Regions from separate parts of the Streptomyces sp. NPDC056479 genome, predicted to be linked through region 3. Evidence: predicted binding sites of a transcription regulator. Region 3 holds the regulator's gene; each other region holds the start of a gene.
The links. Region 3 encodes HrcA, which represses chaperone genes, less so after heat shock. Its sites were predicted from a motif close to TTNGCACTCNGNNNNNCNGAGTGCNAA; they were not measured.
Positions count from the first base shown of each region.

Region 1: the regulator HrcA is predicted to act here: its motif matches at 2,328-2,354, upstream of groL (chaperonin GroEL).
Region 2: the regulator HrcA is predicted to act here: its motif matches at 3,050-3,076, upstream of groES (co-chaperone GroES).

Region 1 is NZ_JBHTRZ010000006.1:466,286-474,054, reverse strand. Features, by position in the region: gene thrC (threonine synthase) at 1-1,157, shown strand, start outside; gene ACFQ6S_RS25580 (ubiquitin-like small modifier protein 1) at 1,204-1,479, shown strand; gene ACFQ6S_RS25575 (cold-shock protein) at 1,932-2,138, shown strand; gene groL (chaperonin GroEL) at 2,517-4,139, shown strand; gene ACFQ6S_RS25565 (NADH:flavin oxidoreductase) at 4,429-5,556, shown strand; gene ACFQ6S_RS25560 (metallophosphoesterase family protein) at 5,585-6,445, shown strand; gene ACFQ6S_RS25555 (MFS transporter) at 6,733-7,769, shown strand, end outside.
Region 2 is NZ_JBHTRZ010000013.1:282,661-290,429, forward strand. Features, by position in the region: gene ACFQ6S_RS40700 (methyltransferase domain-containing protein) at 1-957, opposite strand, end outside; gene ACFQ6S_RS40705 (polysaccharide deacetylase family protein) at 1,096-2,118, shown strand; gene ACFQ6S_RS40710 (polysaccharide deacetylase family protein) at 2,115-2,939, shown strand; gene groES (co-chaperone GroES) at 3,222-3,530, shown strand; gene groL (chaperonin GroEL) at 3,652-5,274, shown strand; gene ACFQ6S_RS40725 (ester cyclase) at 5,347-6,039, opposite strand; gene ACFQ6S_RS40730 (hypothetical protein) at 6,137-7,769, shown strand, end outside.
Region 3 is NZ_JBHTRZ010000004.1:525,769-533,537, reverse strand. Features, by position in the region: gene ACFQ6S_RS18980 (SpoIIE family protein phosphatase) at 1-126, shown strand, start outside; gene hemW (radical SAM family heme chaperone HemW) at 154-1,386, shown strand; partial or broken gene ACFQ6S_RS18970 (Uma2 family endonuclease) at 1,487-2,060, shown strand; gene ACFQ6S_RS18965 (DUF3097 domain-containing protein) at 2,050-2,853, opposite strand; gene ACFQ6S_RS18960 (MBL fold metallo-hydrolase) at 2,895-3,638, opposite strand; gene hrcA (heat-inducible transcriptional repressor HrcA) at 3,919-4,935, shown strand; gene dnaJ (molecular chaperone DnaJ) at 4,936-6,072, shown strand; gene ACFQ6S_RS18945 (nitronate monooxygenase) at 6,184-7,269, shown strand; gene ACFQ6S_RS18940 (16S rRNA (uracil(1498)-N(3))-methyltransferase) at 7,266-7,769, shown strand, end outside.

The DNA of each region.
Region 1 (7,769 bases), on a different contig from region 3:
GCCCGCTGGAGATCGCGTACGACTTCTCGGCCTATGACGCCGAGGAGCTCCGCAAGCGGATCGAAGCGGGCCCCGCGAACATCTGGCGCTATGCGCCCCTGCTGCCCGTCCCGGCCGACGTGGCGACCAAGCCGAACATCAACCCCGGGTGGACCAAGCTCGTCCAGGCCGACAACCTCGGAGCCGAGCTCGGCGTCGACGCCGGCAAGCTGTTCGTCAAGGACGACTCCGGCAACCCGACGCACTCCTTCAAGGACCGCGTGGTCGCTCAGGCCATCGAGGCCGCGCGCGCCTTCAACTTCACCACCCTCTCCTGCTCATCCACCGGCAACCTCGCCGGTGCGGTGGGCGCCGCCGCGGCCCGCGCCGGCTTCCGGTCCTGTGTGTTCATCCCGCACGACCTCGAGCAGGGCAAGGTCGTCATGGCCGCGGTCTACGGCGGCGAGCTCGTCGGCATCGAGGGCAACTACGACGACGTGAACCGTTTCTGCTCCGAGCTGATCGGCGACCCGGCCGGCGAGGGCTGGGGCTTCGTCAACGTCAACCTGCGGCCGTACTACGCCGAGGGCTCCAAGACCCTGGCGTACGAGATCTGCGAGCAGCTCGGCTGGCAGCTCCCCGACCAGCTGGTCGTGCCGATCGCCTCGGGCTCGCAGCTCACGAAGATCGACAAGGGGCTCCAGGAGCTGATCAAGCTCGGGCTCGTCGAGGACAAGCCGTACAAGATCTTCGGTGCGCAGGCCGAGGGCTGCTCGCCGGTGTCGACGGCGTTCAAGGCCGGCCACGACGTGGTCCGCCCCCAGAAGCCGAACACCATCGCCAAGTCGCTGGCGATCGGCAACCCGGCCGACGGTCCGTACGTCCTGGACATCGCCCGCCGCACGGGTGGTTTCGTGGAGGACGTGACGGACGAGCAGGTCGTCGACGCGATTCGGCTGCTCGCCCGGACCGAGGGGATCTTCGCGGAGACCGCCGGTGGAGTGACCGTGGGTGTGACGCAGAAGCTGATCGAGAACGGTGTGCTGGACCCGAGTCTCACGACCGTCGTGCTCAACACCGGCGATGGGCTGAAGACGTTGGACGCGGTGGCCGGTACGGGGCTGACTGCGACGATTCGTCCCAACCTGGACTCGTTCCGCGAGGCCGGTCTCGTCTGAGACGCCTGTCCCACCGAACCTGCACACTGACCGGAGGTCACACCGTATGAGCGTCAACGTCCGCATCCCCACCATCCTGCGCACCTACACGGGTGGCCAGGCCGAGGTCGCCGCCGAAGGCGCCACCCTCGGCGAGGTCATCGCCGACCTGGAGAAGAACCACACCGGGATCGCCGCCCGGGTTCTCGACGACCAGGGCAAGCTGCGTCGGTTCGTCAATGTGTACGTCAATGACGACGACGTGCGTTTCGAGCAGGGGCTGGAGACGGCCACTCCCGACGGTGCGGGCGTTTCCATCATCCCGGCCGTCGCCGGCGGCTGACCGAGGCTGACCGAATGACCGATCATTACCTTCGGTAACTCAGGTTACTGAGAGTTCATCGAATTGCCCCCTCCGTGAGAGAAGCGGAGGGGGCAATTCTGTGTGGTTGAGCGAGGTACAGTTGGGGAACGTGCCGCCGATCTCCGAGTCGGTTGCCCTTGATTTCTGCCGTAAGCCCGACAAGAAGTAGCCAAAGTGTGCGGGTTTTTTGCGGCTTTTGTTCCGTATGCCGGGTCCGACTTGACCTGAAGTCAGCGGAATTGTCCCCACATTCCCGACCGGTCGTGCCCGGATTTCTCGTCCGATTGACCTGTTGCAGACGGCAGTTGGGCAGATACATTCAGCCGCGGTCGACGCGTTCCGGCGCACGCCCCCGACCGATGGGGGGTGAGGTCTGACCCGGATCCGCGAAGTGTGGATCTGTGCAAGGGCCAGTAATAGGGGAGTTAGGCATGGCTCAGGGCACCGTCAAGTGGTTCAACGCGGAGAAGGGGTACGGCTTCATCGCGGTCGACGGTGGTGCGGATGTTTTCGTCCACTACAGCGCGATCCAGATGGACGGGTACCGCACCCTGGAAGAGGGCCAGCGAGTCGATTTCGAGATCTCGCAGGGTCAGAAGGGGCCGCAGGCGGACATGGTCCGACTGGCGACCGGCTGAAGCACGCGTCGACTTAAAGCAGCGACGTTCTTCTTCGAAGGGCCCGCACCTCCAGGGGTGCGGGCCCTTCGCCGTGCTCGGGACCTGTCCACGTCCGGGCGCAGTGCCCGGCTCGATCCCTGAGAGCCGCTTGCTCCCACCCGCCACCCGACCACCACCCCTCAACGAGCGCCCGCTTCGCGAGCGCGCCTTGCACTCTCATGGGTCGAGTGCTAATCATTGCGTTAGCACTCTGAAGGTGAGAGTGACAACGAAGGACCGGGTCGGTGAGGCCCGCAGGCCGGGTGGGGCAAGGAACCACAAGGCATGCGAGCCGTCCGTCGCGGGCGCGGGCGCGGTCCGAAGGAATCACCCCCAGTCCTGGAGGGACCACTTCACATGGCCAAGATCATCGCGTTCGACGAGGAGGCGCGGCGCGGCCTCGAGCGCGGCATGAACCAGCTCGCGGACGCCGTGAAGGTGACGCTCGGCCCCAAGGGCCGCAACGTCGTCCTCGAGAAGAAGTGGGGCGCCCCCACGATCACCAACGATGGTGTCTCCATCGCCAAGGAGATCGAGCTCGAGGACCCGTACGAGAAGATCGGCGCCGAGCTGGTCAAGGAAGTCGCCAAGAAGACGGACGACGTCGCCGGTGACGGTACGACCACGGCGACCGTTCTCGCCCAGGCCCTCGTGAAGGAAGGCCTGCGCAACGTAGCCGCCGGCGCCAACCCGATGGCCCTCAAGCGCGGTATCGAGCGCGCCGTCGAGGCCGTCTCCGCCGCCCTGCTCGAGCAGGCGAAGGACGTCGAGACCAAGGAGCAGATCGCCTCCACGGCCTCCATCTCCGCCGCCGACACCCAGATCGGCGAGCTCATCGCCGAGGCGATGGACAAGGTCGGCAAGGAAGGCGTCATCACCGTCGAGGAGTCCCAGACCTTCGGTCTGGAGCTGGAGCTCACCGAGGGTATGCGCTTCGACAAGGGCTACATCTCGGCGTACTTCGCCACCGACATGGAGCGGATGGAGGCGTCGCTCGACGACCCGTACATCCTGATCGCCAACTCCAAGATCGGCTCCGTCAAGGACCTGCTCCCGCTCCTGGAGAAGGTCATGCAGTCGGGCAAGCCGCTGCTGATCATCGCCGAGGACGTCGAGGGCGAGGCCCTGTCGACCCTGGTCGTCAACAAGATCCGCGGCACCTTCAAGTCCGTCGCCGTCAAGGCCCCGGGCTTCGGTGACCGCCGCAAGGCGATGCTGAACGACATCGCCATCCTCACCGGTGGCGAGGTCATCTCCGAGGAGGTCGGTCTCAAGCTCGAGAACACCTCCCTGGACCTCCTGGGCAAGGCCCGCAAGGTCGTCATCACCAAGGACGAGACCACCATCGTCGACGGTGCCGGCTCCTCGGAGCAGGTCGCGGGCCGGGTCAACCAGATCCGCGCCGAGATCGAGAACAGCGACTCGGACTACGACCGCGAGAAGCTGCAGGAGCGCCTGGCGAAGCTCGCCGGCGGTGTCGCGGTCATCAAGGCCGGTGCCGCCACCGAGGTGGAGCTCAAGGAGCGCAAGCACCGCATCGAGGACGCCGTGCGCAACGCCAAGGCGGCCGTCGAGGAGGGCATCGTCGCCGGTGGTGGCGTGGCCCTGCTGCAGGCCTCCGGTGTCTTCGAGAAGCTGGACCTCGAGGGTGACGAGGCGACCGGCGCCAACGCCGTGAAGCTCGCCCTGGAGGCCCCGCTCAAGCAGATCGCCGTCAACGGTGGTCTCGAGGGTGGCGTCGTCGTGGAGAAGGTCCGCAACCTTCAGGTCGGTCACGGCCTGAACGCCGCGACCGGTGAGTACGTCGACATGATCGCCGAGGGCATCATCGACCCGGCGAAGGTGACGCGTTCCGCGCTGCAGAACGCCGCGTCGATCGCCGCGCTGTTCCTCACCACCGAGGCCGTCATCGCCGACAAGCCGGAGAAGGCCGCCGCGCCTGCCGGTGGCGGCATGCCGGGCGGTGACATGGACTTCTGATCGACGTCGGGGGCTTCGGCCTCCGGTTGATCAACGTCCTTGCCGAGGGCGGCACTCCCTGTTGCGACAGGGGGTGCCGCCCTCGGTGTTTTGGCGGGTGGGAGGTGGTTCGTGGTTGCCCGCACAGCTCCCCGCGCCCTGGAGGGACGTCCGCTGCACGCCCCTCACGAAACAGAACCCCCTCCTCGGGAATGCGTGACCTCGCGTGACCGGTTGCTTAAGGTGGTGCAACAATGCGCGTGCACATACTGACCGGTTCAACCGACCCCACTTTCGAGGAGCCCTCCACGTGACCGTCACCGAGCCCGCCGCCTCCCGCGCGGCCCAGATCCTGTCCCGGCCGACCGTGATCAACGGCCTCACCGTCCCGAACCGCATCGTGATGGCGCCGATGACCCGGATGTTCTCGCCGGGCGGCGTCCCCGGTGAGGACGTGCTGTCGTACTACTCGCGTCGGGCCGCCGCCGGAGTGGGGCTGATCGTCACCGAGGGGACGTACGTCGGCCATGAGTCGGCCGGGCAGAGCGATCGGGTGCCGCGGTTCCACGGAGAGGACCAGCTGGCCGGGTGGGCGAAGGTCGCCGAGGGTGTGCACGCGGCGGGCGGCACCATCGTGCCGCAGCTGTGGCACATCGGCATGGTGCGCAAGCAGGGCCAGCCGCCCTTCGCCGACGCCCCCGCCGTCGGCCCCTCGGGTCTGCGCATCGGCGCGGATGAGGCCACCGGCAGGGCGATGACCCGGCAGGACCTCGACGACGTGATCGGCGCCTTCGCCGAGGCCGCCGCGGACGCCGAGCGCATCGGCTTCGACGGCGTGGAGATCCACGGCGCCCACGGCTACCTGGTCGACCAGTTCCTGTGGTCGGGCACCAACCGCCGTACGGACGCCTACGGCGGTGACCCGGTCGCCCGTACGCAGTTCGGGGCGGAGATCGTGGCCGCCGTACGCGAGAAGGTCTCGCCCGACTTCCCGGTCATCTTCCGCTACTCGCAGTGGAAGCAGGAGGCCTACGACGCCCGCCTCGCCGAGACCCCGGAGGAGCTGGAGGCCATCCTGGCCCCGCTCGCCGCGGCCGGCGTCGACGCCTTCCACGCCTCCACCCGCCGCTACTGGATCCCGGAGTTCGAAGGCTCCGACCTCAACCTGGCGGGCTGGACGAAGAAGCTGACCGGCAGGCCCACCATCACCGTCGGCTCGGTCGGCCTGGACGGCGAGTTCCTCGGCGCGTTCGCCGGTCAGGGCTCCGCGCTCAAGGGGATCGACGACCTCCTGGACCGTCTGGAGGCCGAGGAGTTCGACTTCGTGGCGGTCGGCCGGGCGCTGCTCCAGGACCCGGAGTGGGCGGCAAAGGTGCTGGACGGGCGGTTCGGCGAGCTGGCCGCGTATGACGCGGCGTCGCTGAAGAGCCTGAGCTGAGGCCCGACTCGCCGCTACCGTCGGAGAGATGAGGATCCTTCATCTCTCCGACACGCATCTTGAGAAGACCGACGCCCCGAACAAATACGGCGTCAACGCCACCGACTCGCTCCGGCTGATGCTCGCCGAGCTGAGCCGGCTGCGGGACGTCGACGCGATCGTCGTCACGGGGGACATCGCGGACGACGGCGCCGTGGAGGCGTACGCGGCCGTACGGGAGCTGGTGGGCGAGTTCGCGCGGACGCTCGCCGCGCCGGTCTTCTACACGACCGGCAATCACGACGAGCGCGTGGCCTTCGGCAAAGTGCTGGGCAGCGGGCATGCGGAGCCGGAGCTGGTCCTGGACTCCGAGGCCGGCGAGCGGGCTGCCGTGAGCACGGTCGGGGGCCTGCGGTTCGTGACGCTGGACTCGCTGGTGCCGGGGAAGGTGCACGGCCGCTTGAGCAGGGCTCAACTGGACTGGTTGAAGGGCGTGTTGAGCACCCCGGCCGAACAGGGCACCGTCCTCGCCCTCCACCACCCGCCGATCGCCCTCGGCATCTCGGCGACCCAGCCGGTCTTCGGCCTGCGCGACCCGGGCGACCTCGCGGCGGCGATCCGGGGAAGCGATGTGCGCCTCGTCCTGGCCGGGCACTACCACCTCCAGCTCTTCGGCTTCCTGGCCGCTGTGCCGGTCTGGGTCACCCCCGGCGTCGTCAGCCGCGTCGACCTGACGACGGCACCCGGCACGGAACGCGTGGTGCGTGGGGCGTCGGCCTCCCTGGTGGAGCTTGGTGGCGCGGACGGGCCGCTTTTCCACACCTTCCACGCACGCGACCCCCGGGCGCACGAGACGGTGTACGAGCTGGACGAGGGTCAGGTGCGGGCGATGGTGGACCGGGAGGGCTGAGCCGAGTCACGCCCCTGGCCGGCCTCAGGAGCGCGTAAGAGTCAAAGGATCGCCTTGACGGCATCCCCGGTTCGCGGGCCGAAGCACCCTCAAGCGCGACAGCTCCCGGATCGTCGACATCTGGACCACCGCACGGGGCGACGGCAACGACTCCAAGAAGGTGCGGGTGGGCCGGCGGTGTGAGCGGGGCGTGGCCTGCGTCGCTTGAGTAAGTCAATCAACTGACTTAAGGTTGCCTAGGTCAATTACGTACCTCTTCCTGCTCGCACGCCGACGGAGGCCCCGCCATGTCCGAAAGCCCTGCCCCTCCCACCGAGGCCGGGGGTGGCGCCCCGCCGAGGTCGAACGCCGTGGTGGCGGTGCTGGCCTTCGCCGGGATCGTCGTCTCGCTGATGCAGACGCTGGTCATCCCGATCGTCCCGGAGCTGCCGAAGCTGCTGGACGCCCCCGCCTCGGACACCGCCTGGGCCGTCACGGCGACGCTGCTCGCCGCCGCCGTCGCGACTCCCGTGATGGGGCGGCTCGGCGACATGTACGGCAAGCGGCGGATGCTGCTGGTCAGCGTCGTCCTGCTGGTGGCGGGCTCCGTCGTCTGCGCCCTGAGCGATGCGCTGGTCCCGATGATCGTCGGTCGCGTGCTGCAGGGTCTTGCCTCCGGTGTGATCCCGCTCGGCATCAGCATCATGCGGGACGAACTGCCCGCCGAGCGCCTCGGGTCCGCCACCGCCCTGATGAGTGCCTCGCTCGGGATCGGCGGTGCGCTCGGTCTGCCCGCCGCCGCGCTCATCGCGGACAACTTCGACTGGCACGTCCTGTTCTGGACGTCGGCCGGCATGGGTGTCGTGGCGATGGTGTGCGTGCTGCTGTTCGTGCCCGAGTCGAAGGTGCGCACCGGGGGCCGCTTCGACCTGGTCGGAGGCATAGGCATGGCGGCCGGGCTCATGTGTCTGCTGCTGGGTATCTCCAAGGGCGCAGACTGGGGCTGGACCGGCGGTACGACGCTCGGTCTGTTCGTGGCGGCCGTGGTGATCCTGCTCGCCTGGGGCTGGTGGGAGCTGCGCACCGACCAGCCGCTGGTCGACCTCCGTACGACCGCCCGCCGTCAGGTGCTGGTCACCAACCTGGCCTCGATCGCGGTCGGCTTCGCGATGTTCGCGATGAGCCTGGTCATCCCCCAGCTCCTCCAGCTGCCCGCGCAGACGGGCTACGGTCTCGGCAAGTCGATGCTGGTCGCGGGCCTGTGCATGGCCCCGTCGGGCCTGGTCATGATGGCGACGGCCCCGGTGTCGGCGGCGATCTCGCGGGCCAAGGGACCGAAGGTCAC
Region 2 (7,769 bases), on a different contig from region 3:
CACGTAGGCGATGGTCGCGTCGACGAGCCCCCCGGCCAGCTGGTCGGCGACCTCGGCGACCAGATGGGCGCGGATGACGGCGCCGTCGGGCTCGTACAAGTACCGTCCGACGGGACGGACTTCGGGGTCGGGCAGGCCGCGGGAGAGCAGGGGGCGCGGGCCCGGCAGCAGGGTGGCGCGGATCGTCCCGGGAGCGGTGCCGAACCACAGCACCGCCTCCTTCACGTCCCCGCCGTCCGAGATCCACTCGGCCTCGGTGTCGTCGGGGATCGCCTCGTGGGGGATGCCGGGCGCGATCTTCAGTGCGGCGTGCGGCGCCTTGCGTGCCGCCTCGACGGCCCAGGACAGCGGCGGTGAGTACGCCTCGGGGTCGAAGATCCGACCGCGGCCGCCGCGCCGGGCGGGGTCGACGAACACGGCGTCGTAACCGCTGGTGTCCACCTCGGTGACGTCCGCCTCCCGTACCTCGATGAGGTCGGCGAGCCCGAGGCCCTCGGCGTTCGCCCGTGCCGCCGCCACCGTCGCCGGATCCCGGTCCACCGCCAGCACCCGGATCCCGGCCCGCGCGAGCGCGATGGCGTCGCCCCCGATCCCGCAGCACAGGTCGGCGACCGAGCCGATACCCAGCTCCTTCATCCGCCCGGCCCGGTACGCCGCCACACTCGCGCGCGTCGACTGCTCGACCCCGTTCGGCGTGAAGAACATCCGCCCCGCGTCCGCCGCCCCGAACTTCGCCACCGCCCGCTGCCGCAGCCGCGCCTGCCCGAGGGCCGCCGACACCAGCTCGGCGGGGTGCTCGCGGCGCAGCCGGGTGGCGACGGCGAGTTCGTCGGCGGGGTCGGTGTCGCGAACGGAGTCGAGGAGGGCGCGGCCCTCGGGGGTGAGGAGGGAGGCGAGGGCGGCGAGGTGGTCGTTCACCGGGTCATTGTCGGCCAGACGGCGTACCGCCCGCTCGATGGGCAAGCGCGGCGCACCGCCCGCGCACCGCTGGCCGCGCGGCCCGTCGCCCACCCTGTGGGCCAGTCGGTGGATGGTCCGCCCGCTGCCGCGGTGTCGGCACGGGTTCGGGGCGGGAGCCTGCCAAGATCCGGCTCCATGCAACTAGTAGTACAAAATGACAAAAGTCCCCGAAATGGGGCAGCGGTCGTAAAGCGCGGTCAGTGGACGGCCCGGCGTTCACGCGTCCGCGGTGTCATCGCCGTGCTTGCCCTGGCCGCCGTCGCCTCCGGCTGTGCGCAGCCCGGCGCGGTGGGGGGCGCGGGCCGATCGGGGGCCGGAGACGGATCCGAGGCCGCGGGTCCCAGCGCCGACGCGAGCCGGCAGCCCCTCAAGGCGCCGCCCGCCGCGGCCACTGCGGACCCGCAGGCCAAGAAGCTCCAGTCCGCCCGGGAGGCGCACGCCGCGCGGGTCGCCGCCGCCCGCCGCTGGCGTCTGGACAGGGTCCCGCTCGCGGCGCCGCCCGCCCCTGCCGAGAAGGTGAAGATCACCACCCGCGACGGCTTCGAGGTCGACGGGCACGAGGAGCTCGGCCTCCCGCCCGTGTTCACCACCGTCCCGACCACACATCGGGTCGTCTTCCTCACCATCGACGACGGCGCCGAGAAGGACCCGACGTTCCTGCGGATGATGAACGATCTGCAGCTGCCGTACACCGCCTTCCTCAGCGACTACCTGATCAAGGACGACTACCGCTACTTCCGGCGGATGCAGCGCGAGGGCGTGGCCCTGAACAACCACACCCTCCACCACCGCTACCTCCCGGCCCTCTCCTACCGCGGGCAGCAGCAGGAGATCTGCGGCATGCAGGAGGTCGTCGAGGAGCAGTACGGCAGGCGCCCGCTGCTCTTCCGGCCGCCCTACGGCAACTACGACCGGAACACCCTGCGCGCCGCGAAGTCCTGTGGCATCGAGTACGTCCCGCTGTGGAACGAGGAGGTGTTCGTCGACCACTGGGAGTACCGCGAGTGGGACCGGAAGATCCGACCGGGTGACATCGTGCTCAGTCATTTCCGGGGCAGGGAGGACTGGAAGGGCACAATGCCCGACATGATCCGCCGGTTCCTGGACAAGGTGACGGCCGAGGGCTACGCGGTGGCCCGGCTGGAGGACTACCTGTGAGGTCGGCGCCGGGGGCGCGGGCGCTCGCCGCCGTGGTCCTGGCGTCCGCTCTGCTCGCCGGGTGCGGTGGCGCGGTGGGTTCGGCCGACCCGCGCGGAGGGCCGGCCGAGCATGCGGCACGGTCGGCGAAGAACCCGACGTACACGGCACGGCCGTACCGTCACTGGGGCCTGACCGCCCCGCTGCCCGTGCCCCCGTCGCCGCCCGTCCGCGGACAGCCGCGGCCGGCCGGCGACCCGCTGCCCGTCGTCCACCGCGTCCGCACGCACCACAAGGTCGTCTTCCTCACCTACGACGACGGCGCCGAGAAGGACCCGCGCTTCGTCGACATGGTCCGTGAGCTACGGCTGCCGGTCAGCATGTTCCTCACGGACAGCGTGGTCGGCCCGGGCTACGGCCACTTCGCGCGCCTGCGCGCGGTCGGCGCGTCGATCCAGAACCACACCCTCGACCACGCCGCCCTGCGCGGTCTGCCGTACGCCGGCCAGCGCGCCGAGATCTGCGGCCAGCAGAACAAGCTCCGCGCCCGCTTCGGCATCCTCCCCCGCCTCTTCCGCCCGCCCTACGGCAGGTACGACACCACCACGCTCCGCGCGGCGGCCGACTGCGGCGTGACGGCGGTCGTGCTGTGGCGGGCGGCGATGGAGGGCGACGGCGAACTGACGTACGCGAAGGGGCCCGTCCGGCTGAGCGCCGGCGACATCGTGTCCGTCCCTTCGGGGGAGCCGGCCGGGCTGACGCTGCGAGAACGGACGACGAGGCTGCTCCGGGAGATCCAGGGGCGGGGGCTGACGGTGGGCCGGTTGGAGGACTACATCTGAGGGCCAGGCGTCCGAGGGATCCTTCAGGCGGCCACGGCAACACCGGTCACCGTCAGCGCCGCTCACCGTCAGCGCCGGTCACCCGAACGCGGCTCGGCCCGCGCCGCGAATTAGCAGTCCGCTTGACCGAGTGCTAATCGCGGTCATAGTCTCGGCTCTGGCACTCCCCACTGGAGAGTGCCAACACGCGACGGGCAGGTCCGGCACCCGCGACGACGGATCCACCTGGTCGCCACCTCAGACAGTTAACCCCGTGAGATCTCCGAAGGGGGAGGTCGGATCGTGACGACCACCAGCTCCAAGGTTGCCATCAAGCCGCTCGAGGACCGCATCGTGGTCCAGCCGCTCGACGCCGAGCAGACCACCGCCTCTGGCCTGGTCATCCCGGACACCGCCAAGGAGAAGCCCCAGGAGGGCGTCGTCCTGGCCGTGGGCCCGGGCCGCTTCGAGAACGGCGAGCGCCTGCCGCTCGACGTCAAGACCGGCGACATCGTGCTGTACAGCAAGTACGGCGGCACCGAGGTGAAGTACAACGGCGAGGAGTACCTCGTCCTCTCGGCTCGCGACGTGCTCGCGATCATCGAGAAGTAAGCACCACCTCAGAGTTTTTCCAGCTGCGCCCCTGGCCCCCCGCGACCACTTAAAGAAGCCGGGCGCCCGGGGCGCAGCGTCTTTTTTGAGAACCCACAGATTCGAGAGGGCTCCCGCTGTCATGGCGAAGATCCTGAAGTTCGACGAGGACGCCCGTCGCGCCCTCGAGCGCGGCGTCAACAAGCTGGCCGACACGGTCAAGGTGACGATCGGCCCCAAGGGCCGCAACGTCGTCATCGACAAGAAGTTCGGCGCGCCCACCATCACCAACGACGGTGTCACGATCGCCCGTGAGGTCGAGATCGAGGACCCGTACGAGAACCTCGGCGCCCAGCTGGTGAAGGAGGTGGCGACCAAGACCAACGACATCGCTGGTGACGGCACCACCACCGCCACCGTGCTGGCCCAGGCGCTGGTCCGCGAGGGCCTGAAGAACGTCGCCGCGGGTGCCTCCCCGGCCGCGCTCAAGAAGGGCATCGACGCGGCCGTGGCCGCCGTCTCCGAGGACCTCCTGGCCTCCGCCCGTCCGATCGACGAGAAGTCCGACATCGCCGCCGTGGCCGCGCTGTCCGCCCAGGACCAGCAGGTCGGCGAGCTCATCGCCGAGGCGATGGACAAGGTCGGCAAGGACGGTGTCATCACCGTCGAGGAGTCCAACACCTTCGGTCTGGAGCTGGACTTCACCGAGGGCATGGCCTTCGACAAGGGCTACCTGTCGCCGTACTTCGTGACGGACCAGGAGCGCATGGAGGCCGTCCTGGAGGACCCCTACATCCTCATCAACCAGGGCAAGATCTCCTCCATCCAGGACCTGCTGCCGCTGCTCGAGAAGGTCATCCAGTCGGGTGCCTCCAAGCCGCTGCTGATCATCGCCGAGGACGTCGACGGCGAGGCCCTGTCGACCCTGGTCGTCAACAAGATCCGCGGCACCTTCAACGCGGTCGCGGTCAAGGCCCCCGGCTTCGGTGACCGCCGCAAGGCGATGCTGCAGGACCTCGCGGTCCTCACCGGCGCCACGGTCATCTCCGAGGAGGTCGGCCTCAAGCTCGACCAGGCCGACCTGGACGTGCTGGGCAGCGCCCGCCGCGTCACCGTCACCAAGGACGACACCACGGTCGTCGACGGCGCCGGCGACTCCGCCGACGTCACGGGCCGCGTCGCCCAGATCAAGGCCGAGATCGAGAACACGGACTCCGACTGGGACCGCGAGAAGCTCCAGGAGCGCCTCGCGAAGCTGGCCGGCGGCGTGTGCGTGATCAAGGTCGGCGCCGCCACCGAGGTGGAGCTGAAGGAGAAGAAGCACCGTCTGGAGGACGCCATCTCCGCGACCCGCGCCGCGGTCGAGGAGGGCATCGTCTCCGGTGGTGGCTCCGCTCTGGTCCACGCCGTCAAGGTCCTCGAGGGCAACCTCGACAAGACCGGCGACGAGGCCACCGGTGTCTCCGTGGTCCGCAAGGCCGCCGTCGAGCCGCTGCGCTGGATCGCCGAGAACGCCGGCCTCGAGGGCTACGTCATCGTCTCCAAGGTGGCCGAGCTCGAGAAGGGCAACGGCTACAACGCCGCGACCGGCGAGTACGGCGACCTGGTCAAGGCCGGCGTCATCGACCCGGTCAAGGTCACCCGCTCCGCCCTGGAGAACGCCGCCTCCATCGCCTCCCTGCTCCTGACGACCGAGACCCTGGTCGTCGAGAAGAAGGAAGAGGAGGAGCCGGCGGCCGGCCACGGTCACGGCCACGCGCACTGAGCCCCAGCGCTCGCAGAAGGCCCCGGTCCCCGCACCTGTGTGCGGGGACCGGGGCCTTCCCCTTCGCGGGCTTCACCGACCGAGTACCCCCAGTTGCTCCAGCAGACCCGCCCGGTCGTAGAGCCAGTGGCCCTCGCAGATCCTGCCGCCCCGGAACCGCTGCCAGGTCATGCCCTGCATGGTCACGTCCTGCCCGGTCGCGGGAATCCCGAGAAACTCCCCCTTGTGCCGCGCGGCCCACGTCCACCGCGTACACACCTGGTCGCCCTGGGCCAGCTGATCGTCGATCCGGAACACGAAATCGAAGGCGGCCCGCCAGTCCGCGTACTGCTCCCGCAGCCCCTCGACACCCTGCACCGGCTCCGGATACGACGGATCGTGATCCACGTAGTCGGCGGTGACATGCTCCCCGATCCGCTCCGGCGCCATCGTCCCCATGTTCCCGAAGAAGGCCCGCGCGGCCAGCACATTCAGCTGCTCGTCCCGCACGACGTCGAGATCGGTGAAGGTCGGCGCCTCGTCGCAGAGCGCGACCATCTCCTGAAAGATCCGATCGGTCTCGGGCAGATTCGAATTCCGCATCGCGTCCTCGTACGACGGAAACTCCACGATCTCGACGAAGTGCGCCGAGTCGGCCCGATCCTTCCCGACCAGATCGTGCGTCGCCGTCCGTTTCCCCTTGGTCTGCTCGACCCAGCTGTCCATCAGCCGGTTCATCTCCTCGAAGCGGCTGGTCCTGCAGTCGATGAGCTGTACGAAGGTCATGACGCCGTCGCCTCCCGGTGCCCTGGGTGCGGCTGGACAGCTCCATTCTCCTCGCGGGTGGGCGGCTGTGCCTGTCGGGCTTTGGCATCATGACGGGATGCGAGCGCGGGGGAGCCGGTCCGTCTCGGCGGGCGGCGACATCGGGGTGGCCGTCACGGGCGACGACAACCAGATCGTGCTGGCGCCCGCCGTGCGCTCGGCGTACTGGGAGCAGGTCCGCCGTATCGCCCCTTTCGAACTCGTCGACCGCGACCGCGAGTTGGACGACCTCGCCGCCTTCTGCACCGCCGAGTCCGGGCCGTCGTACGTCTGGTGGCGGGCGGCGGCGTGGGCGGGCAAGACGGCCCTGATGTCGTGGTTCGCGCTGCACCCGCCGCATGGCGTGCGGATCGTGCCCTTCTTCGTGACGGCTCGGCTGGGGGCACAGAACGACGTGGTGGCGTACGTGGATGTCGTGCTGGAGCAGCTGGCGGAGCTGGTGGGTGAGGGCATCCCCGGCTATCTGACGGAGGCGACCCGGGAAGCCCATCTGCTGCGCATGTACCGGGAGGCGGCGGAAGTCTGTGCCCAGCGGGGCGAACGGCTGGTCCTGATCGTCGACGGCCTGGACGAGGACCGTGGCGTCACCACCGGTTCGGAGGCGCACAGCATCGCCAGTCTGCTGCCCGCACGGCCCGAGCACGGGATGCGGGTTGTCGTGGCGAGCCGGCTGAACCCACCGCTCCCGGGTGATGTGGCGCAGGGTCATCCGCTGTGGTGCGCCGAGGCCGTACGGCCACTGAGCCTGTCCCCGCGGGCCGAGGTGATCCGGGCCGAGGCGGAACGTGAGCTGAAGTGTCTGATCGAGACCGGAGGACTCGAGTACGACCTGCTGGCATTGGTGACGGCTGCGGGCGGAGGCCTTGCGGCCGCCGATCTGTCCGCACTTACCGGCAGCAGCGCCTTCCGGGTCCAGGATGTCCTGCGCACCCGGGCGGGGCGGACGTTCGGCATCCGGGCGAGCGTCTACCTGCTGGGTCACGAGGAGCTGCAGTCCCAGGCCGAGGAGATGCTCGGTGCCGCCGAGCTGGACCGGTACCGGGCCCGGTTGCACGCGTGGGCGGACGACTGGCGGGAGCGCGGGTGGCCGGACGCGACCCCGGAGTACCTGTTGCGCGGGTACTTCTCCATGGTGCGGGCGACCGACGATCTGCCCCGGATGATGCGGTGCGCCCTGGACACCGTCCGCCACGAGCGGATGCTGGACGTGACCGGTGGCGACGCCGCGGCGCTCGACGAGATCCGTACGACACAGGAGGTCACGGTCGACGTGGCCGAGCGAGGGCGGGGCGGCGACCTGCTGGCCGCGTTACGGCTCGCCATGCACCGTGACGAACTCGCGGGGCGCAGTGCCCGTATCTCCGAGGTGGTTCCGGAGGCATGGGCGGTGCTGGGCAAGGTGAACCGCGCGGAGGCCCTCGCCTACAGCCTGACCGACCCCGAGAGCAGGGCCGCGGTCCTCATGGCGATCGCGGGCAGGCTCGCGGACGCGGGCGATCCGGAACGCGCACGGACCCTGCTGACCGACGCCCGGACAGCCGTGCGCCGGGTGCGCAGGACGCAGGACCGTGACCGTATGACGCGGCGGCTGTGTCTCGCCCTGGTCGCCATCGACGAGTGCGGCCGGGCGGCCGACCTCCTGGGCTCGGTCCCGCCCGCGCACACGCAGGACGTGTTGGTGCGGCTGGTGG
Region 3 (7,769 bases):
GCGCTCGCCGGCTGCACCGGGCTGAACGCCGAGCTGATCGCGGAACGGATCCGGAGGCTGGTGCACGAGTTCGGCGGGCGTCCGCCCGAGGACGATCTGGCGCTGCTGGTGCTGCAGGCCGAGTAGGCCGGCCGGTACGGGACAATAGAACCCATGCCCTCCGCACTCCCCGACGGCGAGCCCGTCCCCGCCGACGGCGCGCTGCCGCTGCACGCGCTCACCGCCGCGGCCGACCGCCCCCTCGGCTTCTACCTGCATGTGCCCTACTGCGCGACCCGCTGCGGCTACTGCGACTTCAACACCTACACGGCGACCGAGCTGCGCGGCACGGGTGGAGTGCTGGCGTCCCGCGACAACTACGCCGAGACCCTCGTCGACGAGGTCCGCCTGGCCCGCAAGGTCCTCGGCGACGACCCGCGCGAGGTCCGCACGGTCTTCGTCGGCGGCGGTACGCCCACCCTGCTGGCCGCCGGTGATCTCGTACGGATGCTGGGGGCGATCCGTGACGAATTCGGACTCGCCCCGGACGCGGAGATCACGACGGAGGCGAACCCGGAGTCGGTGGACCCGGCGTATCTGGCCACGCTCCGCGAGGGCGGCTTCAACCGGATCTCCTTCGGCATGCAGAGCGCCAAGCAGCACGTACTGAAGATCCTGGACCGCACCCACACCCCGGGCCGCCCCGAGGCCTGCGTCGCGGAGGCCCGCGCGGCGGGCTTCGATCACGTGAACCTGGACCTGATCTACGGCACCCCCGGCGAGTCGGACGACGACTGGCGGGCCTCACTGGAGGCGGCGATCGGCGCCGGGCCGGACCATGTCTCGGCCTACGCCCTGATCGTCGAGGAGGGCACCCAACTGGCCCGCCGGATCCGCCGGGGCGAGGTCCCGATGACGGACGACGACGTGCACGCGGACCGGTACCTGATCGCGGACGAGGTGATGTCGGCGGCGGGCTTCGACTGGTACGAGGTCTCGAACTGGGCCACGTCGGAGGCGGCCCGCTGCCTGCACAACGAGCTGTACTGGCGGGGCGCGGACTGGTGGGGTGCGGGTCCGGGAGCGCACTCGCACGTGGGCGGGGTGCGCTGGTGGAACGTGAAGCATCCGGGGGCGTATGCGGCGGCGCTGGCGGCGGGCCGGTCACCGGGAGCGGGCCGTGAACTCCTGACGGAGGAGGACAGGAGGGTCGAGCGGATCCTGCTGGAGCTGCGGCTGCGGGAGGGGGCGCCGCTGGAGCTGCTGCGGGAGGCAGGCCTCCAGGCATCCCGCCGCGCGCTGTCGGACGGACTGCTGGAGCGGGGGCCGTACGACGAGGGACGTGCGGTGCTGACGCTGCGGGGGCGGTTGCTGGCGGATGCGGTGGTCAGGGACTTGGTGGACTGATCACTCGGGCGAGCGAATCGGTGCGGAACGTCGGTTCGCTCCCTAATCTGGTTCGTAGGCTGCCGCCGGCCATACGCGGCGGATGTGGAGGGCCACGGAGATGACCACTGTGGATGATCGCCGGGTGCACGAGGCATTCGAGAACCTCGAAGTTCCCGAGGGCTTCAAGGCTGAGCTCATCCGCGGGGAAATCGTGATGATGGCCGGACCCGACAAGGTCCACAACCGCATCGTGCAGGCAGTGCAGGATCAGATCCCGCCGGGCGGATGGGACCGGCTGCAGACACAGGACGTGGCCTTTCCCGGTGAGGACAGCGAGCCGCAACCGGACCTCGTCGTCCTGGAGCTCGGCGCCGATGACGGCCCCGGACGGCTCGTACTCGCAGGCTCCGTGACCATGTTGGTGGAGGTCGTCTCCAAGACCAGCGTTCACCGGGACTATGTGGAGAAGCGGTCGCTCTACGCAGCCGGTGGAGTCCCCGTGTACCTGATCATCGATCCATTCGAAGGCCAAGTGCCTGGTGCTGTCGGAGCCGGCCGGAAGCGGACGCTCGGCCGACTATCTGTCGAAGAGGACCCGTAAGTTCGGCGATTCGGTGCCGCTGCCATGGCTGGGCATCGATCTGGACACGAGCAGGTTCGGCACCCTGCCGCCGCTCGGCGCTACGACGTGACGAAGTCGATCAGTTCCTCCACCCGCCCCAGCAACTCCGGCTCCAGGTCCTTGTAGGACCCCACCCGCTGCAGAATCGCCTGCCACACCGCCCCGGTGTTCTCCGACGGCCACCCCAGCGCCCGGCACACGCCCGTCTTCCAGTCCTGCCCGTGCGGGACCCGCGGCCACGCCTCGATGCCCAGGGACGACGGCTTCACCGCCTCCCAGATGTCGATGTACGGGTGGCCCACCACCAGGGCGTGCTCGCTCGTCACCGACTCGGCGATGCGCCACTCCTTCGTGCCGGGCACCAAGTGGTCCACCAGGACGCCCAGCCGCGCATCCGGACCGGGTGCGAATTCGGCCACGATCGACGGCAGATCGTCGACGCCCTCCAGGTACTCCACCACCACGCCCTCGATGCGCAGGTCGTCGCCCCACACCCGCTCGACCAGCTCGGCGTCGTGGCGGCCCTCCACGTAGATACGGCCGGCGCGCGCCACGCGTGCGCGTGCGCCGGGGACGGCGACCGAACCGGATGCCGTACGAGTGGGGCGTACCGGAGCCGCGCCCGTCGGCCGGACGAGCGTCACCGCCTTGCCCTCCAGCAGGAACCCGCGCGGCTCCAGCGGGAACACCCGGTGCTTGCCGAAGCGGTCCTCCAGCGTCACCGTGCCCGCCTCGCAGCGGATCACCGCGCCGCAGAACCCCGTGCCGGGCTCCTCGACCACCAGGCCGGGCTCCGCCGGGACCTCGGGGACGGGCTGGGGCTTCTTCCAGGGCGGGGTCAGGTCCGGAGAGTACTGGCGCATTCGGATGACGATAGGAGAAGCGCGTCCCGCACGTCCTCCGATCAGGGCGACACGCCGAAGCGAGCGGCCAGGGCGTCCCGCTGCCGCCGTACGAACTCCGCGTCCACCACCGCTCCGTGACCGGGCACGTACAGCGCGTCCGCGCCGCCCAGGTCCAGCAGGCGGTCCAGGGCGGCCGGCCAGTGGGACGGTACGGCGTCGGGGCCGGCCTGGGGGTCACCGGACTCCTCCACCAGATCACCGCAGAAGACCACCTCGCGGTCACCGGAGACCTCGCCCGGCACGAGCACGACCAGGTCGTGGGCCGTGTGCGCGGGGCCCACGTTCGCCAGCAGGACCTGGCGGCCGCCGCCCAGGTCGAGGGTCCACTCGCCGCTCACCTGGTGGTGGGGGCGGATCAGCGCGTCCACGGCCTCCTCCGCCGCGGCCGCGTCCAGGCCGTTGCGGACCGCGTCCGCACGCAGCTCCTCGCGCGCGTGCCGCCCGTCGAACACCGTGTCCATGCCCACCGGGCCGTAGACCTCCGCGCCCGCGAACGCGGCCGCCCCGAAGACGTGATCGAAGTGGGGATGGGTCAGCGCGAGATGAGTCACACGGTGACCAGCGAGCCACTGCGCCTGCGTCCGCAACCGCGCGCCCTCCGCGAGGCTCGACCCGGCGTCGACGATCAACGCGGTGCCGTCCCCCACGACCAGCCCCGCCGTGCAGTCCCACACCGGAAGCCGGCACCGACCGACCCCCGAAGCCAGCCGCTCCCACCCCAGCTCTTCCCAAGTCACCGTCATACGGCGACGCTAAGCGACACCAGGGATTTCGGGGCACGTCCCCACGCCGCCCGGCACGCACTCTCGCCGCACCGAGAGCACGCACCGAACGACGCGTGGACACACCCCGACCTCCCCGGCGACGCTAGCCAAGACACCGTCCCCGAGCACGGCGGACCTGGCCCGGCCTTGCCCGGGGCGTACCCCACCGCCGTACACTTGGCCGGGGACGGCTGGCACTCGGACGGACAGAGTGCCAGGAAAGGCGCCAAGGGGCACGACTTCTGGAGGTGTGCGCGAGATGCTGAGTGAACGCAGGCTCCAGGTGCTGCGCGCCATCGTCCAGGACTATGTCGGGACCGAGGAGCCGGTCGGGTCGAAGGCCCTGACCGAGCGGCACAACCTCGGCGTCTCCCCGGCCACCGTGCGCAACGACATGGCGGCCCTGGAGGACGAGGGCTTCATCGCCCAGCCGCACACCAGCGCCGGGCGCATCCCGACCGACAAGGGCTACCGGCTGTTCGTCGACAAGCTCGCCGGCGTCAAGCCGATGACCCCGCCCGAGCGGCGCGCCATCCAGAACTTCCTGGACGGCGCCGTCGACCTCGACGACGTCGTGGCGCGCACCGTACGGCTGCTCGCGCAGCTCACCCGGCAGGTCGCCGTCGTGCAGTACCCGTCCCTGACCCGGTCCACCGTCCGGCATGTCGAGCTGCTCTCGCTCGCCCCCGCGCGCCTGATGCTCGTCCTGATCACGGACACCGGCCGGGTCGAGCAGCGCATGATCGACTGCCCGGCGCCCTTCGGCGAGACCTCGCTCGCGGATCTGCGCGCGCGGCTCAACAGCAAGGTCGCGGGCCGGCGCTTCAGCGATGTGCCCAGGCTCGTCGAGGACCTCGCCGAGGCCTTCGACATCGAGGACCGCGGCACCGTCTCGACCGTGCTCTCCACCCTCCTGGAGACGCTCGTCGAGGAGAACGAGGAGCGGCTGATGATCGGCGGCACCGCCAATCTCACCCGCTTCGGACATGACTTCCCCCTCACCATCCGTCCGGTCCTCGAGGCGCTGGAGGAGCAGGTCGTGCTCCTCAAGTTGCTTGGCGAGGCCGGGGATTCGGGCATGACCGTGCGGATCGGGCACGAGAACGCCTATGAGGGACTCAACTCCACTTCCGTGGTCTCGGTGGGCTACGGTTCGGGCGGCGAGGCAGTCGCCAAGCTCGGCGTGGTCGGACCGACCCGCATGGATTACCCGGGAACGATGGGAGCGGTACGCGCAGTGGCACGTTACGTCGGACAGATCCTGGCGGAGTCGTAAGTGGCCACCGACTACTACGCCGTGCTCGGCGTGCGTCGCGACGCGTCGCAGGAAGAGATCAAGAAGGCCTTCCGGCGGCTCGCCCGCGAGCTGCACCCGGACGTCAACCCGGATCCGAAGACCCAGGAGCGGTTCAAGGAGATCAACGCCGCTTACGAGGTGCTGTCGGACCCGCAGAAGAAGCAGGTCTACGACCTCGGCGGCGACCCGCTGTCCCAGGCGGGCGGCGCGGGCGCCGGCGGCTTCGGCGCGGGCGGCTTCGGGAACTTCTCGGACATCATGGACGCGTTCTTCGGTACGGCGTCCCAGCGCGGTCCGCGCTCGCGCACCCGGCGCGGCCAGGACGCGATGATCCGGCTGGAGGTCGAGCTCGACGAGGCGGCCTTCGGTACGACGAAGGACATCCAGGTCGACACGGCCATCGTCTGCAACACCTGTAACGGTGAAGGGGCCGCACCCGGCACCTCCGCCCAGACGTGTGACATGTGCCGCGGCCGCGGTGAGGTGTCGCAGGTGACCCGGTCCTTCCTGGGCCAGGTCATGACGTCCCGCCCCTGCCCGCAGTGCCAGGGATTCGGGACGGTGGTTCCCACGCCGTGCCCCGAGTGCGCGGGCGACGGCCGCGTACGGTCCCGGCGCACCCTGACGGTCAAGATCCCGGCCGGTGTCGACAACGGCACGCGGATCCAGCTCGCCGGCGAGGGCGAGGTCGGGCCCGGTGGCGGTCCCGCCGGTGACCTGTACGTCGAGATCCACGAGCTGCCGCACTCGACCTTCCAGCGGCGCGGCGACGACCTGCACTGCACGGTGACGATCCCGATGACGGCGGCGTGCCTCGGCACGAAGGTGCCGCTGGAGACGCTGGACGGACTGGAGGAGGTCGACATCCGGCCCGGCACCCAGTCCGGCCAGTCGATCCCGCTGCACGGGCGCGGCGTGACACATCTGCGCGGCGGCGGGCGCGGCGACCTCATCGTGCACGTCGAGGTGCAGACCCCGACCAAGCTGGACCCCGAGCAGGAGCGGTTGCTGCGGGAGCTGGCCAAGCTGCGGGGTGAGGAGCGGCCGCAGGGGCAGTTCCAGCCGGGGCAGCAGGGGCTGTTCTCGCGGCTGAAGGACGCGTTCAACGGCCGCTGACCGTCGGCGGTGTGCCCGCCGTTCAAACGCCGGACGGGCCCACCACAGTTGGCCTGTGCCAAGGGACCGGCCCGATTCGGACTTGTTCGGAGGACGTGACAACATGCCGTCATGTCCTCCGCGCTGACCGATCTCTTCCCGCGTCCGATCGTGCAGGCCCCCATGGCGGGCGGCGTCTCCGTGCCGCAGCTCGCCGCTGCCGTGTCCGAGGCCGGCGGGCTCGGGTTTCTCGCCGCCGGGTACAAAACCGCCGACGGGATGTACCAGGAGATCAAGCAGCTGCGAGGGCTGACCCAGCGGCCCTTCGGCGTCAACCTGTTCATGCCGCAGCCGGAGTACGCCGACGCCTCGGCCGTGGACGTCTACGCACATCAGCTGGCCGGTGAGGCCGCCTGGTACGAGGTCGAGCTGGGGGACCGCGACAGCGGGCGGGACGACGGCTACGACGCCAAGCTTGCCGTGCTGCTCGACAACCCGGTGCCCGTCGTCTCCTTCCACTTCGGCGTGCCCAGCGGTGACGTACTGGAGTCCCTGCGCCGGGCCGGCACCCTCACCCTGGTCACCGCCACCACGCCGGACGAGGCCCTCGCCGTGGAGCGGGCCGGCGCCGACGCGGTGATCGTGCAGGGCGTCGAGGCCGGCGGCCACCAGGGCACCCATCGCGACAATCCCGAGGCCGACGGCGCCGGCATCGGACTGCTGTCGCTCATCGCCCAGGTGCGCGAGACGGTCGGCCTCCCCCTCGTCGCCGCCGGCGGCATCATGCGCGGCAGCCAGATCGCCTCCGCCCTCGCGGCCGGCGCCAGTGCCGCACAGCTCGGCACCGCGTTCCTCGCCACCCCGGAGTCCGGCGCCAACGCCCTGCACAAGCAGGCGCTGACCAACCCCCTGTTCGTCCGGACCGAGCTGACGCGCGCCTTCTCCGGACGTCCCGCGCGCGGCCTCGTCAACCGCTTCATGCGCGAGCACGGGCCCTACGCCCCCGCCGCCTACCCCGAGATCCACCACCTCACCTCGCCGCTGCGCAAGAAGGCCGCCACCTCAGGCGACCCGCAGGGCATGGCCCTGTGGGCGGGGCAGGGGCACCGGATGGCCCGCGAACTGCCCGCCGGGCAGCTCGTGGAGGTCCTGGCCGCCGAATTGGACGCCGCGTCGACAGCGTTGTCGGCGTTCCCCCGGGGCGGTGCCGCCCGATGACCGCGGCGGTGTTCGTCGTCGAGTCGCTGGAGCGGGCCGCGCCGGCCGGAAGCGAGTACGTGCTCGACGGGCCCGAGGGCCGGCACGCGGTCTCGGTGAAGCGGCTGCGGGCCGGCGAGGAGGTCGTCCTCACCGACGGGCACGGGCGCTGGGCCGAGGGTGTGGTCAAGGCGGCCGAGGGCAAGGACCGGCTGGTGGTGGACCTGGGCGCGGTGGCCGAGGAACCGCCGGAGCGGCCCCGGATCACCGTGGTCCAGGCGCTGCCCAAGGGCGACCGCGGTGAGCTGGCCGTCGAGACCATGACCGAGACCGGTGTCGACGCGATCGTGCCGTGGGCGGCCGTCCGGTGCATCACGCAGTGGAAGGGCGAGCGGGGCGCCAAGGCCCTCGGCAAGTGGCGGGCCACCGCGCGCGAGGCCGGCAAGCAGTCGCGCCGGGTGCGCTTCCCCGAGGTCGCGGACGCGGCGACGACCAAGCAGGTCGCGGCGCTTCTCGCCGGG